DNA from 2 places in the Paenibacillus roseipurpureus genome. Region 1 is predicted to be linked to the other one. Evidence: a T-box and tRNA genes for the amino acid it is inferred to sense, from the RefSeq annotation. Region 1 holds a T-box; the other holds one or more tRNA genes.
The links. A T-box is a leader RNA that pairs with one kind of tRNA and senses whether it is charged. The one in region 1 lies ahead of MJB10_RS06960 (valine--tRNA ligase), so its partner is inferred to be a tRNA-Val.
Positions count from the first base shown of each region.

Region 2: it encodes a tRNA-Val, which carries the amino acid that the T-box ahead of MJB10_RS06960 (valine--tRNA ligase) is inferred to sense. The anticodon was not compared.

Region 1 covers NZ_CP130319.1:1,535,994-1,552,485, reverse strand. The annotation lists gene minD (septum site-determining protein MinD) at 1-355, opposite strand, end outside; gene minC (septum site-determining protein MinC) at 395-1,054, opposite strand; gene mreD (rod shape-determining protein MreD) at 1,126-1,653, opposite strand; gene mreC (rod shape-determining protein MreC) at 1,667-2,518, opposite strand; gene MJB10_RS07005 (rod shape-determining protein) at 2,552-3,592, opposite strand; gene radC (RadC family protein) at 3,630-4,319, opposite strand; gene MJB10_RS06995 (RrF2 family transcriptional regulator) at 4,428-4,877, opposite strand; gene MJB10_RS06990 (Maf family protein) at 4,966-5,592, opposite strand; gene MJB10_RS06985 (DUF4321 domain-containing protein) at 5,622-5,864, opposite strand; gene MJB10_RS06980 (N-acetylmuramoyl-L-alanine amidase) at 6,031-7,257, shown strand; gene MJB10_RS06975 (SPOR domain-containing protein) at 7,311-8,642, opposite strand; gene murC (UDP-N-acetylmuramate--L-alanine ligase) at 8,804-10,192, opposite strand; gene MJB10_RS06965 (bifunctional folylpolyglutamate synthase/dihydrofolate synthase) at 10,200-11,573, opposite strand; gene MJB10_RS06960 (valine--tRNA ligase) at 11,644-14,304, opposite strand; T-box leader at 14,387-14,643, opposite strand; gene MJB10_RS06955 (LysM peptidoglycan-binding domain-containing protein) at 14,881-15,990, opposite strand; gene MJB10_RS06950 (RluA family pseudouridine synthase) at 16,117-16,492, opposite strand, start outside.
Region 2 covers NZ_CP130319.1:2,419,818-2,436,309, forward strand. The annotation lists gene MJB10_RS10480 (Ger(x)C family spore germination protein) at 1-540, shown strand, start outside; gene MJB10_RS10485 (DUF2277 domain-containing protein) at 595-873, shown strand; gene MJB10_RS10490 (glycoside hydrolase domain-containing protein) at 1,016-1,750, shown strand; gene MJB10_RS10495 (hypothetical protein) at 1,804-2,934, opposite strand; gene MJB10_RS10500 (alpha/beta hydrolase family protein) at 3,127-3,966, shown strand; tRNA gene MJB10_RS10505 (tRNA-Val) at 4,243-4,315, opposite strand; gene MJB10_RS10510 (hypothetical protein) at 4,439-4,633, shown strand; gene MJB10_RS10515 (IS3 family transposase) at 4,760-6,088, shown strand; gene MJB10_RS10520 (hypothetical protein) at 6,149-6,436, opposite strand; gene MJB10_RS10525 (alpha/beta-type small acid-soluble spore protein) at 6,635-6,844, opposite strand; gene MJB10_RS10530 (hypothetical protein) at 7,003-7,176, opposite strand; gene MJB10_RS10535 (hypothetical protein) at 7,477-7,803, shown strand; gene MJB10_RS10540 (superoxide dismutase family protein) at 7,938-8,489, shown strand; gene MJB10_RS10545 (hypothetical protein) at 8,511-9,056, shown strand; gene MJB10_RS10550 (CBS domain-containing protein) at 9,126-9,557, opposite strand; gene MJB10_RS10555 (divergent PAP2 family protein) at 9,656-10,114, shown strand; gene MJB10_RS10560 (GNAT family N-acetyltransferase) at 10,192-10,629, shown strand; gene MJB10_RS10565 (ATP-binding protein) at 10,626-12,239, opposite strand; gene MJB10_RS10570 (MBL fold metallo-hydrolase) at 12,404-13,156, opposite strand; gene MJB10_RS10575 (alpha/beta hydrolase) at 13,293-14,195, shown strand; gene MJB10_RS10580 (stalk domain-containing protein) at 14,277-14,894, shown strand; gene MJB10_RS10585 (DUF1292 domain-containing protein) at 14,985-15,296, shown strand; gene MJB10_RS10590 (DUF1885 family protein) at 15,362-15,781, opposite strand; gene MJB10_RS10595 (aminotransferase class I/II-fold pyridoxal phosphate-dependent enzyme) at 15,869-16,492, opposite strand, start outside.

The DNA of each region.
Region 1 (16,492 bases):
CGATGATGACGAACTCAAAATCATTCTTGAGCTCCAAAATAATCGTCCGCACCTGCTCTGGCGAAACGGCATGCTTATCTTTCGTTTGAGCTGCTGGTAATAAATACAATTCCTCAAACCGTTTATCTTTAATCAGCGCCTGCGGCAATCGGCAACGACCCTCTGCAACATCAACAAGATCGTAGATGATCCGATTTTCCAACCCCATGACAACATCCAAATTACGCAGACCAATATCGGTATCGACCATACACACTTTTTTCCCAAGAAGCGCAAGTGCAGTTCCTAGATTAGCGGAAGTTGTCGTTTTACCAACGCCGCCTTTACCTGATGTTACAACGATAGCCTCTCCCATATTCCTCACCCCACACACAGTTTATATAAAAATCCTACCTTATTTGATTGGCGCTTCCGGCCAAATCCGATGAAGTTGATGCAGCTTGTCGATTTCCATTTTACCATCTTTCACATAGGCAAATTCCATAAAGGCTTCTTCAATTCCCCACTCATCCGGTGAACGTGAGATCACGCCCGCAATTCGCAATTGCGTCGGACGCATGTGAGAAGCCGCGATAATCGACTTCTCTTCCCCCTCCGAACCAGCATGAGCCATGCCTCGGAGAGAGCCCATGATGTAAATGTTCCCCGTTGAAGAAATGATACCGCCAGGATTCACATCTCCGAGATAGAGCAAGTCACCTTCATGATGTAACGTTTGTCCAGATCGAATCATCCCGCGCAGCGTCGTTATCGCTGATTTGGGCTCTTCTGGCGTCAGGATCTTAGGCGGTTCACTTTCAATCGATTGGATCAACAGATTCCCCTTCTGCTTAATAACAGAACGAATCTCTTCCTTCTGCTCTTCTGTCGCCTCACGACTGCCCAACTTCACATTCACATGAATAATCGGACCCGTTAATATTTGCTGATGCGTTTTCTCGAGCTTATGCTGCAATTCCTGCAGGAGCTCTTCCCAATCGCATCCGTCATTTAGTAAAAAAACAAGGCCATCCTTGACCCCTTTAATCATCACATGGTGCTTAGCTACAGACATAATGCATGACGACCTCCCAACCTATACATTTCGGTCCCTGTTCTGATTTTTCCTGCTTGATGCCTGTAAATTTAATCTTCATTCCCAGAAACTGCGGTACGCTTTCCTTCCAGCAATTTCCGAATCGGAACGTAACAAAGCAAGGCAATCAGTAAATTGAACAGAACGCTTGGGAGCATGTAATGGGTGAGAGCCCAATTCAAATCAATTGTGATCAACTTGAACAAGCGATTGATCCCATAGTTGAGAAACTCGAATAAGAGCAAACCTATGCTTGTTATCAGCAAATTATAAAAAATCAAGTTAGGCTGTCTGCGTTGGCCTAATCCCGCTAGATAGCCGACAAGCCCCATTCCGAAGGAGTAAACGCCCAGCATGGCTCCATAATAGATGAAATCATGCAATAACCCGAAGATCAATCCGTAAATTAAAGCAGCATGACGATGATGGAAAAGTCCAATAAACATAATAAACACTAAAGTTAAATGCGGTGTTACATAAACCGTCGATTGCCAGGCAGCAGGCAGCAGCCAGACGATCAACGTTCCCTGAAGAATAAACAGGGCGAATAGGATGAGCCAAATTACGTGTCGATTCATTTGTCGGCTCACCTCATTTCACTTCCGGAACTTCCACGACGAATACTTCGCGGATTCGATTAAAGGACGCCTTCGGTTTTACCAAAACCTTATACGTGATTCCGAACTCACCAGGACCGATGGAAGAGATCGTCCCCACTTCTATGCCTTTCGGGAAAACTTGTCCTAAACCTGAAGTGATAATGGTGTCGCCGATTTTCATATCATCAGCATGTTCAACTTTGTTCATCACGAGCTCGCCCAACTTAGCATCATACGATTCGATCATGCCAAAAGGCTGCGACTCGTTGCCTTTCACCGTAACCGCAATGGCCTTGGAGTTATTGTCGGTATCATTCGTCTCAGTAAGCAGTTGGACATTCGAATGGAATCCGAATACTTTGCTGACACGACCAACCAGACCATCCACGGTCATGACCGCCATGTTCTCTTTAATGCCGTCTTTATCGCCAAGATTAATCGTGACCGTGCTGTTGTAGGGATCTGGATCAACCGTCACGACTTCGGCAATACGATAGGTGTAATTGTTCGCTTGGCGTTGGCGTTCTGTAAAGCCGAGCGCTTCCATCAGCCGCTTATTTTGCGACTCCAGTTCATTCAATCGCTGCGTATCTCGCGCATACTGCGTGAGCGTCAATTTCAATGTTTTATTTTCCTCATAGATGACTCGCAGCTGTCTGATATCTTCAAAGAAACCCGCTATGGAAGAAGCGGGCTTGTACAGGAGTCCTTGGGTCCATGAAACAGAATCTTTGACAAATTTCTCAGGCCAAGTCATCGGCCCTCGATTGCCGAGTGTTAGCCCCATAAGAATAAAAAAACAGACTAAACCAGACATTAGAAAAATGAGTCGTTTATTTCCCATGAATTTAAACAAATTAGCACCTTCTAACGAAAATTAACCCTTATACCTGGAACCAGATCCTGATTTATTTTTGAATAAATGAATATTTTCTAACGCGCGTCCCGTACCAATCGCAACGCAATCCAACGGATTTTCGGCAACCATGACAGGCATCCCCGTCTCTCTAGCCAACAAGCGGTCCAAGTTACGCAGCAAACCGCCGCCCCCCGTCAACACGATACCCCGATCCATAATATCTGCCGAAAGCTCTGGCGGGCATTTCTCCAGCGTTACCTTCACAGCCTCCACAATTGCGCTGACCGTATCTGCCAAAGATTCTGTAATTTCAGTTGAAGTCACGCTGATCGTCTTCGGTAAACCCGTAACAAGATCCCGGCCGCGAATTTCTAAGGAATCTGGTTTCTCCAAGTTTAGCGCCAGTGCAGATCCAATCTCGATCTTAAGCGTTTCTGCCGTACGTTCACCAATCATCAAATTGTAGGTACGTTTAATATATTGAATGATAGCTTCATCCATTTCATCGCCAGCGATTCGAATCGAGCGGCTCGTCACAATACCGCCAAGGGAAATAACCGCGACTTCTGTCGTTCCGCCGCCAATATCGACGACCATGCTTCCCGTCGGCTCCCATACCGGCAAATCCGCGCCGATCGCAGCCGCGAAAGGCTCCTCGATCGTATAAGCTTCTCGGGCACCCGCTTGTTTCGTTGCATCCTCAACAGCACGTTTCTCTACCGCTGTAATGCCGGACGGCACGCAAACCATGACGTTCGGATGACGTCCAAATAACCAACGTTGCTTCTGAGCACGACGAATAAAGTAGCGAATCATCGTGGATGTCGTATCGAAATCCGCAATAACACCATCCTTCATCGGACGAATCGCACGAATGTTTCCTGGTGTACGGCCAATCATTTTCTTGGCATCTTCACCTACAGCCTCAATTGTTTTCGTATCAGTACGAAGGGCAACCACTGAAGGCTCCCTAACGATTATTCCTCTGCCTTTCACATAAACCAGTGTATTCGCTGTCCCTAAATCAATCCCTAAATCTTTGGTAAATCCTCCAAACATGACAAGCAGCTCCTTTCCTATTGCGTGTTCTATTATATTACATAAAGCCTTGTTCCTTCAAACTTATGAATCTCTGATCTCCAATGATAACATGATCCAACACTTCAATTCCAATTATTGTTCCAGCTTCAACTAAACGGGCAGTAAGACTAATATCTTCCGGGCTCGGAGTCGGATCGCCGCTCGGATGGTTATGTACACATATAATCGAGGCACTGCTGCGCTTAATCGCGGCTCGAAATACCTCCCTCGGATGCACGATGGAAGCGTTTAAGCTTCCCATGGATAACGTTTCTTGCCCCACAACATGGTTTTTCGTATTGAGAAAAAGGCAAACAAAATGCTCCTTTTGCAGATAGCGAAGATCCTCGCTCATTAAATTCGCAATATCCTTGGGAGAACGGATCGTCACTCGCTCTTCATGGGAGCTCTTAGCCAACCTTCGACCGAGCTCGATGCCCGCCTGAATCTGCAAAGCCTTCGCGTCGCCAATTCCTTTGATCTGGGTCAATTGATCCTTACTCATGTCAACAAGGCTGCGGAGTCCGCCAGACTCGCTTAGAATTCGATTAGCCAAGTTGATTGCAGATTCCGATACCGTTCCCGTTCGCAGCAAAATTGCGAGTAATTCCGCATGGCTTAACGCTCCTGCGCCTAATTGGAGCATACGCTCCCGCGGCCTTTCTTCCATGGGTACTTCTCTTAGCATAAGACTTGAGCTTTCCATGTATTCCCCTCTTCCGTAATGTAGGTTGTGTTACTTGCTAATATCCCATGCATGCGATCCGATGCCCCTAATACGACACAAAACCCCCGGATGGAGATCCGAGGGCTTCTAGGATAAGGGCTCTTTATTCGATTGTGGACACTCAAATTGCTTGATTTGCTCGAGCATGCTGCCAATGGTATGACCTTCAAAGTAGTTCTCCATCTGCTTCTCGGCATCTTTAAAAACGTTCCCCATTAATAGATCCATCTTCGAGGAGATTAAGCAAGGCTTCGACTCATCACCTGAGCACCAACTCGGCTTAAGCGTGCCTTGGCACGTTAAGCGGTAAATCTCGGCGAGTGTTACCTCTTCTGGCTTGCAACTAAGAATAAATCCGCCGCCTATGCCTTCTTTCGTTGACACATAGCCTGCTTTCCGCAAAAAACCCATCACTTTGCGAATACGTGCAGAATGGGTGGAGACATTCGCTGCAATTTCTTCGCTGGTTGCCATATGATCAGGTAAATGCGCTAACAGAACAAGACTATGTACGGCTATCGTAAATTCGCTGTTCATGGCGATACCTCCCGAAGCATGCGATGTCGTGTTGTATTACGCTTACTGTCATTGTACTCGTTACAGATAAGTCAGTCAATCTACTGTTCTACAGTACTTGAATGTTGAACTCCAAGAGCATGTCGCTCAATAGCGAAAGCGGGAGTCCAACAACAGTAAAATAGTCTCCTTCAATGCCGCTGATGATTGTTGCGCCAATACCTTGAATCGCATAGGAACCAGCTTTGTCTCTCGGTTCACCTGTTGCGATATACCGGCGAATCTGCTCATCCGACATCGCCTTCATATGAACGTTGGTCACGCTATGTGACACAACCTGTTTCCCCGTTTCAGCATCTACACAAGCTACGCCGCTGAATACTTGATGTGTTTGGCCTTGCATCGCTTTCAGCATGCGGAAGGCATCTTCCTCATCAACGGGTTTGCCCAGCACCTCATCGTTATAGACGACAACGGTATCGGAGCCGATAATGATGCCATGCTTGTCTGAGGCTTCCAGCATCTCCCTGACGGTAGCCGCTTTTCTTAACGATAAAACTTCGACAAATTCCGACGGCGTTATTTTTTGTTCGACGGTCTCATCCGCGTCACTCACCCGAATTATATAAGGAAGTCCAAAAGATTGTATCAACTCCTGTCTCCTCGGTGAAGAGGAAGCCAGAATTAATTGGTGCGCTGCCATAGGCACGATCAACAACTCCTCATTTGTAATCATACAATTTCAAAAACGTATTAAAAGCTACTCTAGATTTTCCGATAAAGGAGAAAGCCCCCTACTAATCCTAGGATACTGCATAGGTTTAGCTTCACCAACAAGTGAAATTCATATTTCACCACTTGCAAGTCTGCCCTTGGATCCCACGTAATGGGAACCGATTTCGTTAAGAAAGAAAGAGCAGGAACAGGTGCCAACAACTGACCGATAATAATGCCAGTAATCAATCCGATGATTAGAAATATGATCAAGGTAAACGTATTCTTCTTCATTCTAGTCATCCTCCCCAAGTATGTACAAGCCTATTATACGGGGAGAGACTTCATTTTTCCATTGCCAAATTAACAGCTTCGGCCCCCTATGAACAGGTTGGTGATTCTTACCTGCTTACAGTTACAGCCGATCCTAGTAAGATAGTTACCGGAGGTATTTTCAACTATGACTCTTCTCAAAAAATGGACCCTGCTCACACTACTGCTGACGTTTGCCTTTCCTTACCATGCATTCGCTTACAAAATCGTACTCGATGCAGGCCATGGCGGGAGCGATCCTGGCGCAATTGGTGTAGGCGGTCTGCGTGAAACCGATGTCAATCTCGACATCACGATGAAAGTTAAGCAAGCCCTGCTTGAGCGCGGTTATGACGTTGTCATGACACGGACAACCGATACGTTCTGGTCATTAGCCGAACGTGTTGCCTTCACGAATGAACAGAAAGCTGATTTATTCGTTTCGATTCATGCCAACGCGCATGCCAACAGTAATGTCAATGGCTCGATGGTCCTCTACTATGACAACAACTACCCGCAGGAGGATTATCCTGCAAGCTCTACCATGAGCCAGCTTACGCCTTATAGCAAAGATTTGGCTGGGCATGTCCAAGATGCGCTCGTTGCTTCTGCAGGCACCAAAGACCTTGGACTAACACCAAGCGCTGTCTATGTGGCTCGTATGGGCATCATTCCCAGCATCCTTGTGGAGACAGGCTTCCTCACGAACAAAAGTGATGCCGCCTTGCTCAATAGTGACGCTGCACGATCCAAAATCGCGCTTGGCATCGCGAATGGGATTAGCGCTTATGAACCGCCGCTATTTACGGACGTCCTGGTGCATTGGTCCAGACCTGCCGTTCTTCGCATGAAGAACAAAGGGATCATCGAAGGTATCGGCAACAATTATGAGCCGGACCGCGCGTTAACTAGAGCGGAATTCCTTACGCTCATGGATCGTGTCTTTACCTTTAGCAAGCTTCCTACCGTCTGTGAAGCCAAATCAAGCGTGACTTCCAGCGTATATGGCTGCAATGCGGGAACTTCTTATTCAGACCTGCCCGCCTCACATTGGGCAAGCGCCGTGTTTGCTAAAGCTAGCAAATTAAATTTGCTGCAAGGCTATGAAGACGGCACGATTCGTCCAAACCGCGCCATTACACGCGGTGAGGTTGCTGACTTGTTCAACCGCCTGCTGCAGATGACATCGGCAGGGGCACCAGCGGTGTACCAACCTTATTTTGATGATGTACCTAAGTCGTTGTGGAGTGCACTTGCAATTACGAATTTGAAAGAAAAAGGCATTATTAACGGTGTCACCGACACCTCCTTCAAGCCCAATCAAACGATGACCCGCGCTGAAATCGCGGCGTTGCTTGATCGGTATTTCAAGTAAGCATAAGAAGCCGTGCAAGGAACTCCGCGAGTTCCCATGCACGGCTTTCTATCTTAGGCAACGGTAATCCCTTTGAGAAATTCTTTTTGGGCAATAATATACTGCATCATGGCAGACTGCGCTTGCCACATCAGCGATGTAGAAGGTGTTTTCTTATATTCTTCCATCGATTGAACCGCACGATTCATAGCCGTTGTCATTTTCTGCAATGAGGCCCTCACATCATCTCCAGCTCCATCAGCGAGCGTTGTGGATAACGTAATCATCGTTTGATGCGAAGTTCGGATCGCTTGCATAGAAGCATCTGTCAGGGCAGTCGGCTTCGTCTCAGCAAGATGAACGAGCGTTAACCCGCTTATCGAATTTACAAGTTTGTCGCCTTCCGCAATGAAAGTAGGGACCGACTCCGGTTTCGTCCCAGACCAACGAATGCCCGTAACAGCGGGGAAATCCACATTTTTCATGAAGACTTCAATCGTCTTATCGGACTCTTGCACTTTCTGGCGAAGTGCTGTAGCATCGTCTCTCGTCTTCGCAAATCCGACAAATACCGTAAGCTTATCTGATGTATCCATCGCTGCCGCGAGTCCCTTCTTGCCAAGGGAGTCTTGGACGGCTTGCGCCCCCTGCAAGGAACTGAATACACCATTTTGTAAGAATGTATACGACTTTGCTGGGATTTGCACCGCTGTCACTACTGCTGCAGAAGCAGGCAACGCCGCGTTGTTTGTGCCTGTTTGTGTCTTCGTTGAAGACGAGGCTTGTGAATTCGCGGATGATACTGTAATTTTGTTCGGAGCCGCGGTTGCCCCCGCATCTACATTCGTATCGCGATCCGTGGAGAACATGGAGAGCACGAAGAATCCAAAAGCGATACCCGTCACGACCGCTCCTGCCACTGAGGTTGCGATGCGGAACCATGGCGTGCTGGATGATTTGGCAATACGCGGGACGGAATCTATCTCACGGTAAGGGTCTTTGGGCGTCCAATTCGACCATTCATCTGGCTTCTCAATCGGTTGCGCAGGAGGCTGGATCTGAGGCGGTTGCGTGTCAACTTGCTGCTCTCTCACGCTTTGAGAATCGCGAATGATGCGTTCTACGCGCTCACCCTCCGTTTCAAACGATGAGTTCCAATTGCCAAAGTCCGTTGTAAATGTATTCAACGCATGGGATTCAAATAACGATTCCACTTGCTCTCTCTCGGATTGATCAAATGGCGTGATTTCTCTCCCGTTTCGCTCTGTCTTCGAATCTATCACTTTAAACTCTTCTTGATAGAGTGGAATGACATTCTCCTCTTGGTCATGAACCCTCGCCGCTCTGCGACTTGATTCTGTCCCTTCCTTAGGGTCGAATCGATACGTAATTCTAGCTTTTTTCATTCGCTTCCCTCACTCCTTCAACTATGTATACTCGAAACGGGCGCAGTGCCGTATCATCTTGTCCACATCTTACTGTTACTAGAGTATGAGAGAGGGAAGCTGAATATGATTGGAAAATGAAAAAAGACCGCCTCCAGCCAATGGCTCCAGCGATCTTTCCTTTACGTATGTGATTCGTATTTCTTCCGTAACGCTTTGGCTAACCCGTCTGCCGCTTTCCAAATGTCACCTGCACCCATCGTTAACACCAGGTCGCCAGGCTGCACATGGTCCACCAAATACGTTAGCACTTCTTCACGTGAAGCAATATGCTGCACGTTGGCATTACTGTTGCTTCGAATAAGTTCAACTAGCTTTGCAGAATCAACGCCTTCAATGCGTTTCTCACCAGCTGGTGAATAAATATCCGTGATAATGACCTCATCCGCTTCTGCAAAAGAACGGCTAAACTGTTCGAACAAGTAGTAGGTCCGTGTGTACCTTTGTGGCTGAAACACCGCAATGATGCGCTTTTTCGTCGCTTTAGCTGCAGAAATCGTCGCCTGAATTTCCGTTGGATGATGCGCGTAATCGTCGATTACTAGCATGTTTTCAACTTCGCCCAACACTTGAAATCTTCGCTTGGCTCCACGGAATTCTTGAATGGTTTCTGCAATAGCTTCGAACGAGAGCCCTGCTTCCAAGCAAGTAATTAGCGTCGCTAACGCATTATACACATTATGCTTTCCTGGCACAGAAAGACTGACTTGCCCCAAGGAAGCGCCTTTATATTCAACCGTAAATGTCACTTTGCGATCACCTAGGGAGATATTGCGGGCAACGTAGTCTGCCTCATGCTCAATCCCGTACGTAATCACATCGCTCTGAATTTCGGGAATCATCTCACGCAAGAATTCATCGTCTTGACAAACAATGGCTTTCCCGCCAGGACGTACTTGGCTTAGAAATTGTCTGTACGCTTGTTTCAAGTTTTCGAAATCACCATTGTAATTTTCCAAATGGTCCGCTTCGATATTATTGACTAATGCCAGCGTAGGATGATACTGAAGGAAAGTGCCATCACTCTCATCGGCCTCCGCTACAACGAAGTCCCCTTTACCCGCTTTGGCATTACTGCCCACATTCATAATTTCTCCGCCGATAATATATGTTGGGTCGATGCCGCAAAGCTCCATTACTAACGCGATCATGGACGACGTCGTCGTCTTGCCATGCGCGCCGGCAACAGCAATTCCCTTGCGCTCGTTCATCAATCTAGCTAGCATTTGGGAACGATGAATAATCGGAATGTTCTGCTCCTCAGCTGCCTGCATCTCCACATTATCTTTGGCTAATGCTGTTGAATAAACGATCAAATCGGCACCAGAAACGTTCGTCGCCTGATGACCGATAAAAACTTGAGCACCCTTAGCTTTCAGCTTCTCTGTAAGCTCTTGCTGGGCAAGATCTGAGCCTGAGATACGGTATCCCATCTCAAGCATGACTTTGGCAATGGCACTCATGCCGTATCCGCCGATTCCTATAAAATGTACGTGTTGTGCTTGACTCACGCCGTTCTCACCATCCTTTTTCAGAATCGGTTTGATAGGTTATCCAAGAACGAACATCAGAGATTAAATACAGCGTGCCCGATACGACCGCCAAATCATCCTGCTCAGTTCGATTCGTTAATAAGGTTAACGCTTGTTTCCAGTTACGCTCAACCACAATGTCCACTTCGCGATTCAGTTCGCGAAGCAGCCCCTGTGCGAGCTCTGCGAGCATAGAAGCATCGCCTTTTTTATGAAAATTCGCTTCCGTAATGATAAGCGTATCCACCAATGGTAGTATATGCCTTAAGTAGCCTGTATGATTCTTGGTGGCCAGCATTCCGATCATCATATGCAGCTTCTTATAGCTGTACACATGCTGGAGTGCTGAGGCGAGTGTCGCCGCTCCTTCAGGGTTATGTGCCCCATCAATCAGAATACGGGGCTCCTGTGAAATCATTTCTAAGCGGCCAGGCCATTTCGTTCCTTGCAAGCCATTCTGCAAGTCTTCATCGTCGACGATTGTTGCGTAATATTGACGAAGAACTTCAAGTGTCATCACGGCGACTGCCGCATTTTTCAGTTGATGCTCCCCGTTCATCGAGATCGCAAGCTCAGGAATAGGTCGGAACGGTCCATTGAACTGAAACGTTTGACGATCCAACTCACTCCGTACTTCGGAAAGCGTAAATTGGTCGCCCAATGTGTACAGCGTAGCTTTCTTCGCCTTGGCTGTCTGTTCAATTACTTGCCAGACCGATGCGGGTTCTACCGCCGTAATAACGGGCACACCTGCTTTGATGATGCCTGCTTTCTCCGCGGCAACAAGCTCAAGCGTGTCTCCCAGAATGTCCATGTGATCATGACCCACATTCGTAATGACGGTTGCGATTGGATTCACGATATTCGTGCTATCCAGCCTTCCCCCTAGCCCTGTTTCCCATACCACATAATCGGGATATGCGACTTTCCCAAAATACAAGATCGCCAACGCCGTTGAAATCTCGAACATCGTTGGCGGCCCTACTTCCGTAGCCGCGATTTCGTCAACGATCGGTTTCATGTCATTGACAAGTCGAAGCAAATCTTCGTCGCTGATGTCTTCACCGTTCACTTGAATACGGTTCGTATACCGAATGAGGTACGGAGAAGTAAACGTACCTACATCATACCCGCAAGTCTGGAGCACGGAAGCCAAGTAAGCACAGGTGGAACCTTTCCCATTCGTGCCCGCGACATGAATGAACTTCAGCCTGCGCTCGGGGTGCCCCAGCTTCTCCATTAACAGTTCCATCCGTTGGAGGCCCGGCTTCATGCCGAGCTTCTCCATCCGTCCCACGATCCAGTCAATGGCTTCCTGCGCGGTTTGAAAAGCATCCGCACGGTTCAATCTTTCATCCATTGTTCTCATCCTCATTTACTATATGAATCACCTTGTAGACGTACATAGGCAATCGTTTGAATTGTGATCATTATGCTTTTAACTCCGCCAAGCGAGCGATCACTTTGTCCCTCTTGTCCGCATAATCCGCAAGCTTCGCTTTTTCTTCTTCAATGACTTTCGCAGGCGCCTTGGCAACGAAGCCTTCATTACCCAACTTCTTCTCAATCCGTTCAACTTCACCGTGCAAGGATTGCAACTCTTTATCCAAGCGAGCAAGTTCTTGCGCGATATCGATTAAGCCTGCAAGCGGTAAATACAACTCTGCACCCGTTATAATCGCCGTCATCGCTTTGTCTGGCGCTGCCATTGAGGCATCAATTTCCAGCAAGGACGTGTTGCAGAAACGTTTGAGATATTCTTCGTTACGGCTCAGAATGCTTTCAGACTCAGTGCTCGCTGGTTTCACAAGCAATTCAACCTTCTTGCTCATCGGTACATTCACTTCAGCACGGATGTTACGAACGGAGCGAATCGCTTCCATCAGCAACTCCATCTCGCGCACAGCATCCGGCGATTCGAATGCCGCATTCTCCGTCGGCCATGCAGCAAGCGTGATCGTCTCACCAACATGCGGCAAGTGCTGCCAAATTTCCTCCGAAATAAACGGCATGAACGGATGAATCAGACGTTGCGTTTGATCCAATACGTAAGCAAGAACGGATTGCGTTTTCTTTTTCGCAGCAGGATCGGTGCCATACAAACTCAATTTGCTGAACTCGATATACCAGTCACAGAGATCATCCCAAATGAAATTGTACAATAAGCGGCCTGTTTCGCCGAACTCGTAACTGTCAATCAGACGAGTAACGTCGCGTACAGTCTCGTTCAAGCGATGCAAAATCCAACGATCTGCCGTGCCCAACTCACCCGTTAGGTCGATATCCGATGCAGTTACACCTTCCAAATTCATCAAAGCAAATCGGGAAGCATTCCAAATTTTATTGGCAAAATTACGAGCCTGCTCAACCCGCTCCCAACGGAAGCGAAGATCTTGACCTGGCGTTGAGCTCGTTGAAATCATATAGCGCATCGCATCTGCGCCATATTTCTCAATAACTTCTAATGGATCTACACCGTTTCCAAGCGATTTGGACATTTTGCGTCCTTCAGAATCGCGTACAAGGCCATGCATCAGCACGTCCTTGAACGGAATTTGATCCGTAAATTCAAGCGCTGTGAAGATCATCCGAGCTACCCAGAAATAAATAATATCGTAACCAGTTACAAGTACATTCGTTGGATAGAATCGTTTCAAATCTTCAGCATCATTCGGCCAGCCTAAGGTGGAGAACGGCCATAATGCAGAACTGAACCAGGTATCTAATACATCGTTATCTTGGTTCAGGTTCGTACTTTGACAGTGTGAGCAAGTCGTCGCATCCTCACGTGTAACAGTCGTTTGACCGCAATCCGCACAATGCCAAGCTGGGATACGGTGACCCCACCAAAGTTGACGTGAAATACACCAGTCACGAATGTTCTCAATCCAGTTTAAGTACGTTTTCTCAAAACGGTCTGGTACAAAGTTAGCTCCAGCCCCAGACTTTTGTGCCTGAATCGCTTGGTCAGCAAGCGGCTGCATTTTCACGAACCATTGCGTGGATAAATACGGCTCAATAACAGCCCCGCTGCGCTCACTGTGACCTACTTGGTGCACGTGCTCTTCAATTTTGATAAGAACACCTTGCTCCTTCAAATCAGCAACAATTTGCTTGCGGCATTCGAAACGGTCTTGCCCTTGGTAAGGACCTGCATTCGCGTTCATTGTACCCGATTCATCCATAACGAGAATTTGCGGCAGGTTATGACGCTTACCAACTTCGAAATCGTTCGGATCGTGAGCTGGTGTAATTTTCACCGCGCCGCTGCCGAATTCTTTCTCGACATACTCGTCAGCAATGATTGGAATTTCACGATTAACGATTGGCAACAGTAAGGACTTCCCGATTAAATGTTGGTAACGCTCATCCTTCGGATGAACAGCAACCGCTGTATCGCCCAGCATCGTCTCAGGACGTGTTGTCGCAACCACAATTGCGCCTGAACCATCCGTCGTTTCATATTTTAAATGATACAGGGCACCCTGCACCTCTTTGTACTCGACTTCAATATCCGACAGAGCTGTGCGAGCTGCTGGATCCCAGTTAATGATATAGTTGCCGCGATAGATTAAGCCTTTCTCATACAAGCTTACGAATACTTCACGTACCGCTTGTGAGAGGCCTTCATCTAGGGTGAATCGTTCACGCGAGTAATCGAGCGAAAAGCCCATTTTGGCCCACTGTTCACGAATCGTGTTCGCATATAGTTCTTTCCATTCCCACACCTTCTCCAGGAATTTCTCACGGCCTAGATCGTAACGGGTTTGACCTTGCTCGCGAAGTTTCGCTTCTACGCGCGTTTGTGTTGCAATCCCTGCATGGTCAGAGCCTGGCAGCCAGAGGGTGTCAAACCCTTGCATCCGCTTCGTACGGATCAGAATATCTTGCAGCGTGAAATCGAGTGCATGCCCGATATGAAGCATCCCTGTTACGTTCGGAGGAGGGATTACGATTGTATAAGTCTCAGCATCAGGACGGTTTCCTGCTTTGAAGAATTCATTTTGGATCCAGTAATCATACCATTTGCGTTCCGCTTCTTTCGGGTCATACGTTGTAGGCATTTCCGTTTGTAATTTGGTTTCGGTCATACTAAGTACCTCCATACCTGGGTAGATGATATTGTAATTTGCTTTTAAAAAGATCCATAAACACAAAAAAACCTTTCGCCCCAAAAAGGACGAAAGGGTTAGCTTCCGTGGTACCACCTTCATTTCATGTACTTGCCCCAATAGCAAATAACATGACACTTGAAACAGATAACGGCTGCGACCGGATAATGCTACTGCACCTGCCGATCACTCGGTTGCTGCACTCACATTAACTGCTCCAGGGCGACTTCGTTCGGACGTATCCTGAGGAACCTCTCAGCGCTGCAGTTCCACTCTCTGAAGGGCTTTCCGACTACTACTCCCTATCCTAGCAATTCCATATGTTGGTTTGAAAATGATTTACACTATATGATAACTAACATTTGGCACATAGTCAATATGCAAGCATGGAACTTCCACGATTGTCACGGTTATTTCATAGTATTGGATAGAACTTGAAATTGTATACCTTTATGAAAGTCAGATGCGTGTATCGACCGATAGATAAAAAAAGTAAAAAGCCCCCAGCTGCCGTAACAGCCAGAGGCTCTTGCCTATGTATCCGGTATGATGAAGTTACCTCGGTAAATAGATGACCTGCCCCGCGGTTACATCCTGATCGCTTAGCCGGTTCATCAATTGAAGCTCACGCGTTGTTAATGCGTACTTCTTAGCGATGGAATCCAAGGTTTCCTCTTTTTGAACAATACACATTTTAACCTTCTTAAACTCTTGTGATTCGGAACGGCTTTGTAGAAACAATCGTTTCCACTCAACCGCATCTATCCGCGATTCCGCCTCAAGAGCCGCTTGTGCTTCCGCTTCCGCGATCCGCTTATCCGAAAGATACGAGCCTGCCTTAGATAATAGCGATTTGATGCCATATGGGTTAACCTCCACGGCGTCTGCCGCCTTCTTGCCAAAGGCAACTTTGAGCTCTTTTTTCTCCTCCGTCACAACCGTGCTGTCCGCATGAGGCGTGACTTTCAACTCAATTTGTTCGACGTCGATGGCTACTACGCCACCATCTTTCGGCGTTTCAGGCGGAGTAGAAGCAATAGGCCCCGGCGGAATAGGCGTGGGAACCGGTATAGGCGACGGTATTGGCGTAGGCGGTACCTGCGAGATAGGCGGCGCCTCTGGCAACGGCTGCTCAACTGGCAGCTGCGTGGCGTACGGTGGCGGCTGCTCAACTGGCAGCTGGGTAACGTACGGTGGCGGCGCGGGTATAGGTGCAGGTTGCACGGGCTCTGAACGCGGATAGTCCAGCTGATGCACAAACGTTACCTCTTCCTCCTCGCGCCAACTTTCCTGCGGGGAAGAGACCATTTCCACTCCTTGCAGAGACAACACACCTGTCACATTCAAGCTGCGCGCCGATAACAGATCGACATCAAAGTTCTCGATTTCCACCTGAATATCTTCGACACGGTGAATGCGATTCAGCGGCAGCGTAATCTCAACGGGAATAAAATGCTCCAGCGAGCGAGTGCTATCCCCCTCTTCACTGACATAGTTGCCAGTCAACAGCAAATTCCCCTTGAGAATCGCCTGATCATCCAGCGTTAGTACTTGAATGTGCGGAAGCAACTCAACATCACTCAACTCATGAATGGCTGCCAAATTCTCATGCAGATGCACACGTTCATAAATATCGAATCTTAATCCTGGTTGTTGTTCGGACACCGAATGAAACCTCCCTTCCATTAATCTAGAGGATTGATCAACTCCAGATTGTTGGGTGATATACTGGATTGTCTCTAAAAGTATATGGGTACAGGAGTCCAGGCATGACTACATTTTGTGGATTTCTCATTTCTCCGACAACTGATCCAGCAATTTCTTGAAATCTGATGGATACGGCGCATGTACGACAACCTCATCACCTGTGAGTGGATGCGGGAAAAGGAGCCGCTCGCCATGGAGCGCCTGCCGATGAAATCCCCGCGAAGAACCTCCGTATAAGGTATCGCCTACTAGCGGGTGGCCGAGATAACTGAGATGAACTCGAATTTGATGGGTTCGCCCAGTCTCGAGTTCGACTTCAACTAAAGCGGCACTTTTCATTTGCTGAACCACCCGATAGTGGGTCACAGCTTGATCCCCATTCAGCGTCACCCTCCGCTTGCCAGCATGATGCCGATCCCTACCTATTGGCTCATCAATGGTTCCTCTCTTAGCAATGAAT
Region 2 (16,492 bases), 880 kb from region 1:
CCAACCCTTAGCATTGATAAAACAACATGGCAGTCAGATAAGGATAAGAAATCTGAAGATAAATTGAAAATAAACGGCGCGTTTGTCGTTCGAAAAAGCGGCTTTCAAGGCTGGATGGCAAACAATCAACTTAACGGATTGCGATGGATGGAGAAAGAAACTTCGAGATCACCTATTGAGATTAAGCCCGCGATCATCTCACTTGAAAAACCCAAACCTAAAATAATGGTTACAGAACAAGGGGGTAACCCGATTTTTAATATTGAGGTTAAGGTCAGGGGGAATATTGTTGAATTACGTGACAGCCATCCATCCGAGCAAGAAATGGAGAAAGAAGCGGAGGATCAAATTAAAAAGGAAATCCGATCTACATTTGAAGAGGGGCTGCGAATAAACGCTGATATTTACAATTTCAGAAATGTGATGTTTAAGAAAAAAATGAAAAACTGGCAAGATATTGAGCTAACTTCCTCATCACTTAACCGAATCGATGTCCATGTTTATATTCAGCATACCGGAGAGCTTAAGAAAGCATTGTAATAACATAAGACATCGATTATAGTGAGAAAACAATTATCCCGAAGGGAGTCGCCTATGTGCCGAAATATTAAGCCGCTTTTCAATTTTGAGCCCGTCGCCACTGAACAAGAAATAGCAGCAGCTTCCTTGCAATTTGTCCGTAAAATTTCGGGCTTTACGGCACCTTCCAAGGTGAATGAGGCAGTGTTCGAGCAGGCTGTACAGGATATTACGTTAATTGCTCAGAGGCTGATGGACACGTTAGTCACGAACGCCGAACCTCGCAATCGAGAGGTGGAAGCGCAGAAGTCGCGGGAACGTAATGCGATACGTTTTGGCACCAAAGAGGTCTAAAGCTCTAATCATCCAGAGGTTCTTTTCTTCGGAAAAGAGCCTTTTTTCGTGGCCCTTAACGACAAGCTGGATAAGCATACGTGACAGCTGTGCGACGATTTGCATATGCTGTTGGTATCAAAGGGGAAGTAGGTGATTGTCAGTGACGAAAGGGTTTGATTGTTCAACACCGCTTACGGCACAAAAAGCAACTGCTTTCGCGAGCAATGGTTATCAATTTGTAGCGAGATATTTGGTGCCAAGCGGATATAAGGCGTTAACGAAACAAGAAGCAATTGCGATCAGTGCAGCTGGCATGAACGTGGTTTCTGTCTATGAAACAATAGCGAACCGAGCATTAGGCGGCAGAGATGCGGGATTGGAAGACGGGGCTATTGCTTTGCAAGTAGCTTCACAGGTTGGACAACCCGAGGGTAGTTGCATTTACTTTGCGGTAGATTTCGATGCCACGCCATCTCAAATGGCGGCGGTTATTGCGTATATTCAAGGTGCGAGTGAGGCTACTCCAACCTTCACAACTGGGGTCTATGGCTCTTATGCCGTCATGGAAGCGGTACGAGCCGCTGGTGCTTGCTCCCACTTCTGGCAAACCTACGCATGGAGTGCAGGGAAGAAGTCTACGTTTATTCAAATTTATCAATATCTGAATGATGTCATGGCAAACGGTATCGCGGTGGATTATGATGAATCCTATGGGAATGAGGGGTGGTGGCGCGTGGTAGAGAATCCGACACCGCCTATCTACACGATTTCAGAAAAGGATGCAGATGCGATGATCAGGTTCCTTTCTGCGGGATATAATGCGACATCTTCGTTGCCCGCACAAACGGAATTTCACAGGCTAGCGAATGAGTTGCGCCGTATTACTAGCGTTTGAATACAGAAAGAAGCCCAGCCGTGATGTGAAGACATCGTACGGTTGGGCTTCTTTCATTGGATGATTGCGCTCTTGATGTACCAACGGTCTTGAAGCGATGCGCGTTCAAGGTGGAATTGCACGCGCCGACGCGTCAGCGCGTTCGTTCGTTCCGGCGTCGTCGCGACGTCGACGGACGTGTCGAGCTGCAGGAGCTGTGACACATCACGCTCCTCAGATTTGGACAGGCGTCGCATGCTGCGCACATGCAACGCCTGTTCTTGTCCCGTGGTGACCTGCAGCAGCTGCAGGTCACCTTGATGGGCGCCGCTGATCCACACGTCGATCAGCGCCCAGGGCGAAAGCTTGCTGACGTAGTCGGTCAGCAAGCCGGCAGCTCGGTGCACCATGACTTGGTGCGCCGGGTCAACGGAGCGGGAGCCGTGCGTCACGCTCCCGAGGAAGTGAATGCAGAAATGACCATCGAAGTCATTTCCAGGTATGCCATCTCCGCCGTGCGGCATGCCGTGCATGGAGGCGGCGAGTGAGCGGCCACCCAGCTGCACGAGAACCGCGCGGCGGTTCCAGCTCCATTTGCCGCCATATATGCTTTTTAGCGTGGCGGAGTCTGCTTTTGTAAGCGGCTGTACATCCGCATGATGAGAGCCCGCTCGCCGCTGCCCTTCAAAGCTGAGTCCGCTCTCCACATCGAGCACGGTAAAAGAGCTAAATTTCGGGAGCACACGACTTGCGTCCTCCCATGTCAGAAGTTCGCCGTAGTGTTTGGCGCGAAGTGACTGCACTTGGTTGCGGAGTGCTGCTTGCGCCTGGCTGCTTAGCTGGACGGTATGTTTGGTTGACCAATCAACAAGCTCACCCGATGGGGTGACCCCTAATTGGTGAGACTGATTCTTTGCGTAATAGATAAGTGAAGTGTCTGGAATGAGAGGCTCGGTGAAAGGGGCTCCTTCCGTTGCCTCCTCCAAAGCGCGTTGCACCGATTTGTCCACAAAGCTCGCCTCGGTTTGATATTGAGCACGGGGGGATGACTTGACCACTAATTGAATTGTGCCTTTTTCCGCTGCTGCTGCCTCTTGAGATAAAGGAGCATTCGCCTGTACCTGGATATTGCCGCTTATCCCTGCCGTTAGAAGGAAGGCGACAAGTAATTGGCGCCATTTTCTGCTTGTTTGGCTTGCATACATATGGACTTCCTCCTGATTAAGTTTATATTGAATATCCTAGCTAAGTGTTTGCAATTTCGCGTTTTTTTACCACATGCGGAACATCTATGTTTTTGTCGCCCTGACGGCCATTCATCCATGTTCATATTGGAAATGTGTTACAATCATTTTAAAATTAATACAAGCTTGGGGTAGAAGAAAGGACGTGTTCCTATGGCGGAGCAATCAAGTGGCACACCATTTCAATTACAAATCGCGGATGATTGGATCATTCGGGGAGATTGGTATCAAGCTAGGTCTGAAAGGAGTCTAGGGACGATCATTCTTTGTCACGGGTATAAAGGTTTTAAAAATTGGGGGATGTTTCCGCTTGTTGCGCGTGAGCTTGCAGAGCAGGTGGATGTGGTGGCGATTAATTTTTCCCACAATGGCGTTGGTGAAGACGGGCTCGAATTCACGGAGCTGGAGAAATTTGCAAAGGCAACCTATACGAAGGATCTTGAGGATCTAGAAGCTGTTATCCGTGAAATACAAGGCTCGACCGAAGCGGCCAAGCCGATCATCTTGTTGGGGCATAGTCGTGGAGCGGGCGTTAGCTTGATTTATGCTCTGGACCATCCTGGTGAAATCGCTGGCGTGATTAGTTGGAATGGCATTACGAATGTGGATTTGCTGACGGACGCGAATAAAGAAGAGATGCGGAAATCGGGACGTACCTACACGCTCAATGGCCGAACCAAGCAGCAGATGCCGTTGGATATTGAGATTTTGGACGATATGGAGCGTAATCGAGAGAGGTTTGATATCATTCAGCGTATTTCGGGAGCGCAGTTCCCCATTACGCTGATTCAAGGCACCGAAGATGGTGAGCATCTGACTCGCGGGTCAGCCAAATTAGTCGCGAACAATTCAACGATACAGTGGGTGAGGGTACCTGGGGGGAATCATACCTTTGGCAGCGTGCATCCATTCGCAGGAGAGACGGAAAGCTTGCGGACAGCAATTACAGAGACGAAGCTTGTGATTCGGAGGATGTTGGGGGAAACGGAGTGAGTGGTCCGTAATTATCATTCGTCAAGCGGAATGTAGATGCTCTATTTCGCCGAAATGAGCAATATTTGACTCCAGGCTGAACGTGGATGCTCTATTCACCCAATTTTGTCGGCTTTGGGTAGATTTTAGCTTGAATAAGGCATCGACGTTCCGCTTAGGTTGTAAAAGTAGTTAATTGAGGTGGTTTAACGCACTGACGTTCCGTTCGATGCCCATTCATGCCGCTAAAATAAAAAAAGCCGCGCAGCACGAGACTTCGCGGCTTTCTGTTAAGTATGACCTGTAGTGGGCTCGAACCACTGACCCCTACCCTGTCAAGATAGTGCTCTCCCAGCTGAGCTAACAAGTCGTTTTTGGAGACAATTAGTAATATACCAAGGAAACAAGGGATTGTCAATAGTTGGGCGGATAGCTTTCATCTTGCGTGATTTTATGGTAACTTGAGAACATTAGAGTTTGGGAGGATACAGGAATGACGAAACAACAACATCGTTGGAATTTACGCTTGAAAAGCAGCAATATGTACTTAGGAACAGTTTATCTGGGAGATCCGCTTCCAGAAGTGGAAGATGTGATTATGATTGGTGAGAAGAAATACACGATTTTAGAGCTTGGCAGTACACGTGATGCCAGCGACGTATTTGTAGAAGAAGTGAAGAAGAAGTAGTTTGGAAAAGGGAGCCTCTACTCGCTACTTGCGTAAACTGGTACCCATGTACTAGACACTTTGAAAAAAAGTGTTTAGTGTATGGGTACCTTTTTGTATACTTGAGTGAACAGTGGGGGCGAGCTTATGAGTAAAAAACACTTTAATCATATCGAACGGGAGCAATTAACGAACAACCGATATGTCTTACGAGTCAGTGAAAAATCAATTACGTATTCAGATGAATTCAAACGTTTGTTCATCGATCAGTACCTGTTAAAGAGAACGCCTAGAGAGATATTTGAATTATGTGGGTTTCATGTGGAAGTCCTCGGGTTGAAGCGTATTGAACAGTGTGCAGATCGATGGAAGAAAGCCTACGAGAAAGACGGAATCATTGGACTTGCAGACTCACGTAAAGAAGCCGTGCTGCGTCCTTCAAGACGTGCCTTGTCGCCTGATGAGATCATTGCTAGACAAGAAGCGAAGATTAGACTTTTGGAGGCTCAATTAGAATACGTAAAAAAGTCAGACAGGAACGAAAGGAGGCTGTTAGCAAACGGGGAAAACCTAAACCAAAGTGAGTGTTTCAAACTGATTCAAGAGGCTGCCCAGCAAGGCTTGGGGCGAATGACACGTTACTTTTGCCAATTGCTTAATGTGTCTCGATCTGGGTTTTACAATTACCTGAACTCTGCGGACAAGCGCCAGAAGCGTGCGCTGGCGGACGAGCAAGCAGGTGCGCTCATTAAGAAAGCTTTTAACCGAAAAGGCTACAAAAAGGGCTCCAGATCCATTAAGATGACGTTGGAGAACGTATATAATACCTGTTACAACCTGAAGCGTATACGAAGGCTCATGAAAAAATTTGACCTCGTATGTCCTCATCGAAAGCCTAACCCGTATCGGCTTATGGCCAAAGCAACACAAGAACACCGCACGCTTCCCAATAAGCTACAGCGGAATTTCAAGAAAGGAATTCCAGGTCTTGTGCTGCTCACCGACATAACCTATCTTCCGTATGGCAAATCGCAGACGGCTTATTTGTCGACTATTTTGGATGCCTCCACAGGAGAGCTTCTAGCACATACCCTCTCCGAATCCCTCCATTTGCCACTAGCAACAGGAACCATTGAAACGTTAATGAGGCAGAGGCGTTTGAAGCTCCATAAGGATGCCTTCATTCACTCGGATCAAGGGAGCCATTACACGAGCCCGACCTACCAGAAATTATTGAAGACTAAAGGCATTGGACAATCAATGTCAAGACGAGGGAATTGCTGGGACAATGCCCCACAGGAGTCCTTCTTCGGTCATATGAAAGATCATGTAAAGAGCTTAAACTGCACAACTTTGGTAGAATTGCAACGAGAAGTTAACCGATATGTTCATTATTACAATCATCACAGATACCAGTGGGGATTAAAAAAGATGACTCCTGTACAGTACAGGAATCATCTCTTAAGTGCAGCATAGCTTCCTTTTTTTCAAAGTGTCCTTGACTAAGGGTTCAGTTTAGCGTAGGGCTCCTTTTTTTCATGCTATGTTGTATAAGGAAGCAAGGCAATCCACGAACATTTTGTTGTACGCTTCACGCGAGAGGTCTTTATTGCAGGCGATGTCGCGCCCAAGAAATTCGAACCAGGTGATCTCGGTGGCATCTTTTTTGTAAAAGAATTTGTCACGCTGAATGAGGAAAAGATCGTTCTCGAAGTAGGGGACGTTATCAAATTGGAGAGCAGGTTCATGTTGTTTTTCACTGACTAACGTGGCCAAGAGGATTAACATACGGTAAGGATCGCGGAAAATTTCATACTGGTTCATCGTTCAACACTCCTTTTATCTGATATCCAAGCAAGGTAATCATACTAAAAGGTGGAGTTGATTAATACCGTTTTGGGTAAACTGGATAGGAAATTGAAGGGAAATGAGGATTTTCAAGAAAACAAGAAAAAGACTGAAGGTCACTCTAAGGAGGATCGAGTGATTCAGTCTTTTTGAGCTTGCTCCTACATCAAAGGATTAGCGTTTGTAGCCGCCGAGTGATTGTTCAGCCATTTGCACTAATCTTTTTGTGATGTTGCCACCAATTGAGCCAGCATCACGGGATAACAAATTACCGTTGTAACCAGAAGGGGAGAGAGGGACACCAATTTCCTGAGCGACTTCATACTTCATTTGATCAAGTGCTGCCTTTGCTTGTTGTACGACTAAAGTGTTAGATCTAGCCATTCAAAATCATCTCCTTTTTTTTGGTACACCAGTATTATTTGAATGTTCAGATTATTTATTCATGAATTTCAAAAAAAATAAAAAAATTTTCTAAACATCAATAAACCCCCAACCGTTAAGTCGGGGGGGGAATTTATTATATTAAGATAGCGTTTTCATTATTCATCTTGGGATACTTCATTTTCTTCCTTTTCTTCCTCAGCGGCAGCTGCTTCTTCAATCGCTTCCGCGATTTGTTCTTCAGCCTCTTGAGCGACCACTTCTTCAGCGGATTCAGCTTCGGCAGAGATTTCTTCCTCGTTTTGTTGAACGATTTCTTCGTCTTGGCTCATGGTATTGTCACCTCCTCTGATACGTATAGTATCATTGTATCAGGTCTATAGGCTTATACAAGTAGGTTGAGAGCCAGATTAGTAGATTTAATGTAATCTTGATGAGATTGTCAGTTGGTGTTGATTTTGTTGGGAATTAAAAGTCGATTTATGCCCGATTTTCAGCGGTTTTCGCCGAGTTGGACAACGAGTCATGTTTTACTTTTAGACGAATATATATGAGGCAACACAGCAATCTTACATGAGTTAGAACAGAGATTATGGGCTATCATTCTATGAAACGCAATAGGAGGAATCCGAATGAACAGGTCGGATGTTATTTTGGAGCTACAACTTGTACCAGAGCTTTTGAAGCAAGCCGAAGCGATGTATGTCGATGCAGTATCGGAATTAAACTGGGCGAAGCATATGCTTCTCTCCAAGGAATACGAAGTGATTGGTGAAGGCCATGTGACTGGCAAAAATGAGCTTCAACGGCAAGCGGAAATGTGGCCGTACACGAGAGATTTGCAGAAACAGGTTTTACAAATGGAAGATGCTGTGGAACATGCCAAAGTGGATTTTCACTTTTATAAGCGAAAATTAGAAAATCTGCAAATCATCGCGAAGCTGATGACGATTTTATAAAAGAACAGATGGCGTAAGTTCCAGCCCGTAATCGAGAGATTACGGGCTTTTGGATTTGGTATACCATGCGTGTCACTTGTACATCCTAGGGGGAGAAGTGTCAATGTAAGTTTTTAACAGGAGGTCAGGCCCAGATGAAAGCAGTTCAGAACATCGTAGCAGCCAGCGTGGGGTTGCTTATTTTAACAAGTTGTCAGTCCGTCCAACCCACCTCTCTCAATGAAGCGGCATCACCGCCTTCCACCATCGCGGTTTCTTTAATCGGAACGAACAATCAATCCGTAGGCAAGGCTGAATTTACAGCAGTCCAAGAGGGTGTATACTTGAACGTTCAAGTGACTGGACTCCCTCCTGGCGTACATGGGTTACACATCCATGAGAAAGGTGCCTGCGTAGCGCCAACATTTGATTCCGCAGGTGCTCATTTCAATCCGCAAATGAAGGAACACGGTTTCATGAATCCCAAAGGCGCACATGCCGGCGATCTGCCGAATCTCATCGTAGATGCCCAAGGTAATGGACATTTCAGTGCGGTGACGAAGTCTGTTACACTGGCGCCAGATCAACCGAATTCGCTCCATAAACCTGGGGGAGTTAGCGTTGTTATACATGAGAAAGCAGATGATCTGAAGACGGATCCGTCTGGTAATTCGGGCAAGCGCATTGCTTGCGGTGCTGTGAAATAGGGAAGGAAGGTTTGCTACACCATGATTAAAACACAGGATCTCAAGCTGCAAATGGATGAGTTAACGAAGCAAAATGATATGGTTCTTATTGAGCTGGAACAGGTTAAAAAGATGCTGATTTCTAGCAGCCAAGGGTCACAGAGCGGACAAAATGGTCAAGCCAACCAGCAATCCGCAAGTTCGGATGATTCCAATTCTGGCAAGCAGCAATCCGAACAGAGCCAGGGTCAAGACCAAAATCAAAGTCAATCACAGCATCAAGCTCAAGGTCAATCCCAAGATCAAAATCAAGATCAACAGAGTCAGAATTCATCCAGCAATGCGAGTCCATCCAGTCAAAACGGAGGGAATAAGCAAGTTTCTGATCTTGCAAATGAACTTTTGAAGATCAAGGACATGGTCGTGAAGCTCGAACAGAAAACGTCGCAATATGTGAGCAGCCAATCGAACGGTTCGTTAACGGAGAAAGATACGGTCAATCTGATTCTTACGTTAATGAATGGCATGGTAGATTGGGCGAGTGAGTTCGTCTCCTCAAAAGCAAATTCAAATGGCCAACTCCAATAGGAATTGGCTCACAAAGTTAAAAGGCTGAGAAGTGCTCAGCCTTTTTGTTTTTTTAAAAATAAATATGGATTAGGACGAAGAAGGAGATGCCGATTTGAAAAGCATTTGCTTTGCGCAATACTCAATAATCTCGCTTCGTCGGACAATTCCGATGAACTTGTCTGAGTCATCTACAATAGGGACGAAATTCTGAACCTTGGCTAGATCAATGAGATCAACCATATCCGCGTGAATATGAACGGGTTTATTGTTAACTCGAAGCGGGACTTCCGCGAGTACATGACGATGGGCGTTGTCAAAGCCAACTTGCTCAGCATTATTTTTAAGAAACCACAATAAATCACCTTCTGTGACGGTCCCAACATAATGACCTTGATCAGACAGAATAGGGACGGCCGTATATCGATGATACTCCATGCGTTCCAATGTTTGACGAAGGGTAGCTTGTGGAGTCGCGGTAATGACTTCGGATTTGGGTAATAGGAAAAAAGCGATATTCATTAGAAACACTCCTAACATCAGAATCAATGCCTCTAGTATAACAAACTTTGCGAATAGAATCTAAATTTGTGAAGGATGCTAGAAGAGAGGTGATGTGAATGAATCGAGCATTAACGACAGCCGCGTTAGGCATTGGAGCTGCTCAAGTGATCAAAGTTCCCTTAACGTATATGCTAAGTAAAAAATGGGACTGGTCTCAGATGGTCCAAACAGGAGGCATGCCAAGCTCACATTCCTGCGGTGTAACGGCACTTGCGACTTATATCTGCCTGAAAAGAGGCTATTCGGCTATTGATTTTGCAGTAAGCTCTGTATTTGGTGCTGTGGTTATGTATGATGCGATGGGCATTCGAAGATCCGCAGGGGAGATTGCCGTAGAAGTGAATGATTTAGATGAACAGGTGGAGCGCCTTTCAAGGCAGCACCCTGGCTTATATCATGCCAAACGCAGGAAAGCGTTGAAAGAACGTTTGGGCCATTTACCTCGTGAAGTAGCAGCAGGTGCGCTACTAGGGCTAGCCATTGGCGCCTGCAGTTATTTACTGGAGAGAAAATAAGCTTAGTGTATCACATGTGGACAACACTTCTGGAATGGGATAAGATCAAGAAATGTTCTTAGAAAGGAAGAGTCCACATGGAAACAATCCGCGTAACAACCATGGAACAGCTGAAGGCTTGCTTTGCTGTTCGTTTCAACGTGTTTGTAGACGAACAGCAAGTACCCGCACATCTAGAAATGGATGAGAAAGACGAGTCACCGCAATCCTGTCATCATTTCTTAATTCAAGATGGGGAGATCCCAGTCGGAGCGGCGAGATGGTATGAGTATCAAGAAGGTACAGCGAAATTGCAGCGGGTTGCTGTGATAAAAGCATATAGAGGAAGATCACTGGGGAAACTATTAATCCTTGCGATGGAAGAACAAGCCAAAGAGCAGGGATGTTTGTATGCAATTCTAGATGCTCAGTGTCAGGCTGAGGGGTTTTATAAGCAATTAGGGTATAAGGTGATCTCCGAGGAGCCTTTCTATGACGCGGGGATCCTTCATGTTCGAATGAAGAAATCCCTTTAACCCACAGCCAAATTATCTTCTTCCTGATGTAAACTGCCTGCAAGTGGAAAAGTAAGAATGAATCGGGTTCCTTTTCCGAGTTCACTTTCGACTTCTAAAGTACCTTGATGATCTTGTACGATTTTGTAACAAATGGATAGACCGAGACCTGTTCCCGTTTCTTTCGTTGTGAAGAACGGGTGGAAAATCATATCCAACTGGTCATTCGGAATGCCTGGCCCGTTATCTGCAATGATTAAAGTCGCGTTCTTCTGATCGCGGCTTAATCGCATGTGGATGGAGCCGTTGGCAACCATCGCTTCGCACGCATTTTTCATCATATTCAGCAATAATTGAATCATTTTATCCTGATCCATCATCATATGTATGTTGTCTGTCAATTCATGAAAATGAATTTCGTGCCCCGAGCTTGCTGCCTCTGACTCGATAAGAGAGATTACTTTCAGTACACATTCGTTCAGGGATTCCGTTCGGAAGTTCGTGCGATGCGGCTTTGAGAATTGAAGGAATTCCCCCGTTAGATCACTCATTCGATTAATTTCATCCATAATGAGCGAATACCAGCTCTCAATGTTGTAACCGCTTGCTTTTGAAAGTTGCAAGAATCCTTTGATGGTCGTTAAGGGGTTTCGAATTTCGTGAGCCATCCCAGAAGCGAGTTCCCCGATCACACGCAATCTTTCGGAGCGTTGCATCTGTTCTTCCCTTTTGATCAATGAATCCCGCTTCTTCGTAAATAAATCATGCTCTGCATGTAAAATTAAATCATCTTTGGAGCCCGCGTCCTTAGGGAATGTGGCGATGCCGTATGTATTTTGAATACCCGTCAATTTCGGGAGTTCCGAATCCAATTTCTGCTGATACGAGGTGATGGTCATGCGATCCGTGAGATGCGGCATCACCACCGCGAATTCATCCCCGCCGAAGCGGGAAATAAATAACGCGTCTTTAAATAATATTTGGAGAAGGTCCGCCATCTGCTTTAGTACGAGGTTTCCTGCTTGAAAGCCCCCCGTCGTATTCATCGCTTTCAAATCCGTGCAATCAATTAATAAAAGGACGAGCGGTTGTTCCTGATGGATGAGCTGCTCCAGTCTCCTGTGGCATTCTTCGTAATTATAAAGGCCTGTTAAGGAATCCTTGTGAGCAATCAGATAACGTTCATTGCGAAATCGGTCAGACTTCCCAGAACGTAATATGACATTTTGCGTTAGGAGTGTCACGGCTGAGAAATCAAGAAGACAATTAATCCCGTACATCCACAGTCGTGGTTCAGCATGCTGTACCAAATTGATAATCCCCAGATAGGTGAGCGCATAACCTGTCGTGAAGATCCAAGCTTTGCGTTGGTTTTCTTCAGCGTATGTATGACGTGCTAGTGCGAGTAAGTAGAGGGGATAGCTTAAATCCGAATGACCTAATACGTGAATCAAGGCCACATTGACAAGCTGTACCCAAGGTGTGGCAATAAGTGAGGCTGGAAATCGGATAGAGAGAATGAATAAACAAGAAGCAGTCAGGAAAAAGAGGGTATTGGATACGGAATCTAAATAAAGCGCGTAAGCGCTGTACAGAATGACATACAAGTAGTAAACCCAATTAATATTCACCCTATCATCTCCCGAATGGTTTGTCCTATGCGAACACATCTGTGACAATTTCTCTGTTTGTCGTAAAATCCCTTCTCTACCAACGAATTTTGTGAAAAATAACAAAAATAAGATCGAAAAAAGCCCTGAGTAACTGACTACTCAAAGCTTCTGTCGAATGGCGTCTATTCAGGAAGTTGAATGGTTTGATGCTGCTGCACGAACGTCATTTCCCCCGTACGGCCTATGAAGCTCGGCATATCATCGCCATAATGCATGAGATAGATGAGCTTCTGAACGTGGACAGGAAGGGTGAGCAGTTCTGTTAACGTTGTATGAACATAACCTGGCCCGATCAATTGACAATCGTGAAAAATGGTGTGACAATTTCGAGTAGCAACCACTTCGTTGATGAGAAATTCCGCATTAAATAAAATATCTGCACTATAGAAGATCCGTTCATTCAGGAAGATCGAATAGTTCAGCTTTTCGATAATATGATGGGTAGGGATAAGTTCAATTGTTAGTTCTGGTGAAATGGCGAAGGGTTCGTATTCTTGCACGTAAACAACCTCGAAATAGTCATGAAGGTTGTTGAATGCCTCCGCGGGGTTATATAATCCGCCTTTCAGCGTGTTTTCCCATAAAATCGTGGCCAGTGCTTCCGTCACATAAAGTTTCGTTCGTTTCTGTTTATATTGGTAATAGAGTCTGAAGGCCAATTCCTCTAGTCCGCCAACATGATCGGCATGAATATGCGAAATGAGGATACCATCAATTTGATCTAGTTCAATGCCAAGCTCGTGCAGAGATTTAGGGGTCGTTGATCCGCAATCGATGAGAAGCTTATGTTCGGTAGTATGGATTAATGCACTCGTATTATAGTAGGACTTGGCAAACGCACTGCCAGTTCCCAACATTTGAATTTGCAAACTCATTCAGTCCGCCTCCAATTTTCGACAAAAATCCATCTTTTTCTAGAGTAACATGGGAAGTTAGTGTCTTTCAACCTATTGGAGCGATCTTCCCGAAAAGTCACGTAGCACAATTCATAAAAAAGGTGTGATTTCTTTAATGATTCGTCTAGTCATTGTACTTGTCCTTCTAATTGTGTGCCTTGTTTTAATCGTTGGTGTTTCGACGTATGTCGGATGGCAATTGACGCATCCCAAACGCAAACCTGTTGATGATTCGCCAGAGAACTATCAGCTTGCTCACAAGGATGTGAAATTTCTTAGTCGTAAAGAAGACGTCATGTTGGACGGTTGGTACCTGGAATCCCCCTATGCGCCTTCGGGTCCGAAAGCGATGACGGTGATCTTTTCGCATGGTTATGCGGGAACAAGGCTGGAGAAAGGGGTCCCCGCCTTAGCGCTGGCAGAAGCCATTGTGAAAGCAGGGCACCATGTGCTCATGTTTGATTTTAGAAACTCAGGACTCTCCGAAGGGACGACGACGACAATTGGCTTGTTGGAGAAAGAAGACATCCATGGCGCTATCGATTGGGTCCGATCGGAAACGGATGGGGTGGCGACCATATGTCTCCTTGGGTTCTCCATGGGGGGCACTGCATCACTCCTAGCTGCCGCAGAAGATAAATCCATTGCAGGCGTCATCACAGACAGCGCCTTTAGCCAATTAGGTCCATATTTGAAAGCGAATCTGCCTGTCTGGTCAAAGCTCCCGCGCTATCCGTTTACTCCGTTAATCTTGACGATATTGCCAAGGTTGATCGGTGTTAATCCAGATGAGGTGGATGCACTTACTGCATTGGAGGAAATTGCGCCTAGGCCAGTGCTCTTCATTCATAGCGAGGATGATTCAGCCATACCTGCTTCCAATAGCATCGAGATGTATAAGCGTTTTCCAGATGATTTTGAGCTATGGGTAACGACTAAAGCAGACCATGTTGGCACATTTCAACTGCAATCCGAGGCTTATATTAAGAGAGTTCTTAATTTTATTACGAAATTATAAAGATCATCGCAACTCTTCGAATTCATTGGCGTATATAGATGCAGACATACAGATGACTAACGAGGTTGGAGGTTTATGGGGATGAAAGTTCAACGCATTTTTACGTTGATGGTCGCGTTCTTTGTTTTAAGTACGGCTGCGGTGGTGGCCTCATCGATATGGGGGGAATATAAGGGATTCAATATTGCTCGTGTCGTCGTAAACAATCAAACCAAAGAATTCGGAGATTCCGATGTGCCGCCATTGATTGTAGATGGCAAGACGGTATTACCTCTTCGCGCGATGAGCGAAGCACTGCAATCTTTGCTGCGCTGGGAAGATTCAAGCAAAACAGCTTACTTGTACAAACCGAATGTCCATATGTTCTTCACAACAGAAATTCGTAAAGATTCTTCCATCGTTCCTTTTAGTGTTGTTGAGCGTGGGGAAGAGGCCAACTTTTACGTGTTTGCTCAGGTTGATAATCTAAAAACAAGCATTAACTCCGTTCGCGTTTCCATCGTCTCGCCAAGCGGCAGCAATGTGATTACACCTGTGGAAAAATCGATCTCGGATTCCAAGGAATCCTTCTGGCTGAAAGTTCCTGTATATGGTGTTTCATTCGATCAGTCGGGTACCTATGTTGTCAAATTCGCGATGAAGCAAGATGGCAGCAGCGAGTATACAGTTGTATCTGAAAAACAAATTCAATCCGAATAAGCTGATGTGAAGACCTCTTGTTTGACCTCTAATTCTGAAAATGATAGGATATTTACGTAACTTATTATTTGATGAAATGAGGTTCTGCCTGTGAGCGATGAGAAGCATCATGTGCACGGCCCGGACTGTGACCACGATCACGACGAGCAAGGGGAAGACATTTTTATCGTAACGGACGAGAACGGTGTAGAGCATGAAATGGTCATGGTATATACCTTCCAATCTCAAGAGCAAGCGTATGCGGTTCTACTTGATCGCAATGATCCTGAAGCAGATGGCGTCATTTTCCGTGTTGAGGAAGAAGACGAAGATGCGTTCCTAGTGAACATTGAAGATGAAGCAGAGTGGGAACGTGTCGTAACGATTTACAATGAAATCGTGGCTCAAGAAGGCGAAGAATAAGCGCGATACATAAGACATAAGAACCCCCTAGCAGAGTGATCTGTTAGGGGGTTTCTGTGTTTACGTCATTTTCTTGGGTTGAAATACATGATTCGTCCATTGAATAAATGAAGTTCAGCTTTCAGAAGTTTGCCGAGGTATTTACAAAATTCATTGCCCTTACTCTTGTCGCCATGGGTAGCGTCTTCAGGTAAGACGAATTGCACGAAGGGACGTTCCTGTTCTTGATCTTGCTCCGAACCGACACCCACCACGATATATTTGTACAGTGGATTGATGCCTTTCAGGTAAAACCATTTGCCTTCGCCTTCGGGTTTCGTCTCAATCGTATAAGGGAACCCAGCTTCATCATACTCCCAGCCAAGCTGCTTGGCTGTCAAGCTAAGTTGATCGCGGTAATGCAACAACTTCTCCTTCAATTCATCCAAGGTAAGTGAGGCAACCGTAGAGCCTGTTACGAATTTAATATAAGCGCTTTGAGCCATTCCTTGATCACCTCATTCGCTGAACATCAACCCTATCATAGCACCATGTAAACGGTTTTACAATAACTCCCTCATGGTAGAGAGAGTCTAGAAGATCGCTTGTGTTTCCACGATCACTTTGACTTGTTGGACGCTGCGATCTTCAGGCCCTTTCACAGGCAGACCGACTTCGACATGCTCCACAATGTAGTCAATGAGCTCTTGAGTAATGACTTCGCCAGGAAGCAGAATCGGGATTCCCGGTGGATAAACGTAAATGAATTCAGCGATAATGCGGTCTGCGGAATCTTTAAACGGCAACGTTTCCGTTTCGCCATAGAACGCATCGCGCGGCGTTAACGTCAACTGCGGGATCGCAGGTACCTTGATCACGACTTCTTTCACCTCAACGACATCATCATTGATATGTGACAACTCTCGCAACGCCGTCAGTAGAATATCCACATTCTCTTGCGTATCACCTGGGGTGAAGAGGCAGAGGATGTTATACATATCACTCATTTCGACTTCAATATTGTAATGGTCACGCAGCCAATTCTCGACCTCAAAGCCAGTTACACCTAATTTACGAACGTGTACGCAAATTTTAGTAGGATCATAGGCGTACGTTGCTTCTTCGCCAAGAATTTCTTCGCCAAAGCAATACAGATTCGGAATTTCGTTAATTTGTTTCCGTGCGTAATGCGCAAGCTCAATCGTGCGTTCCGCCAT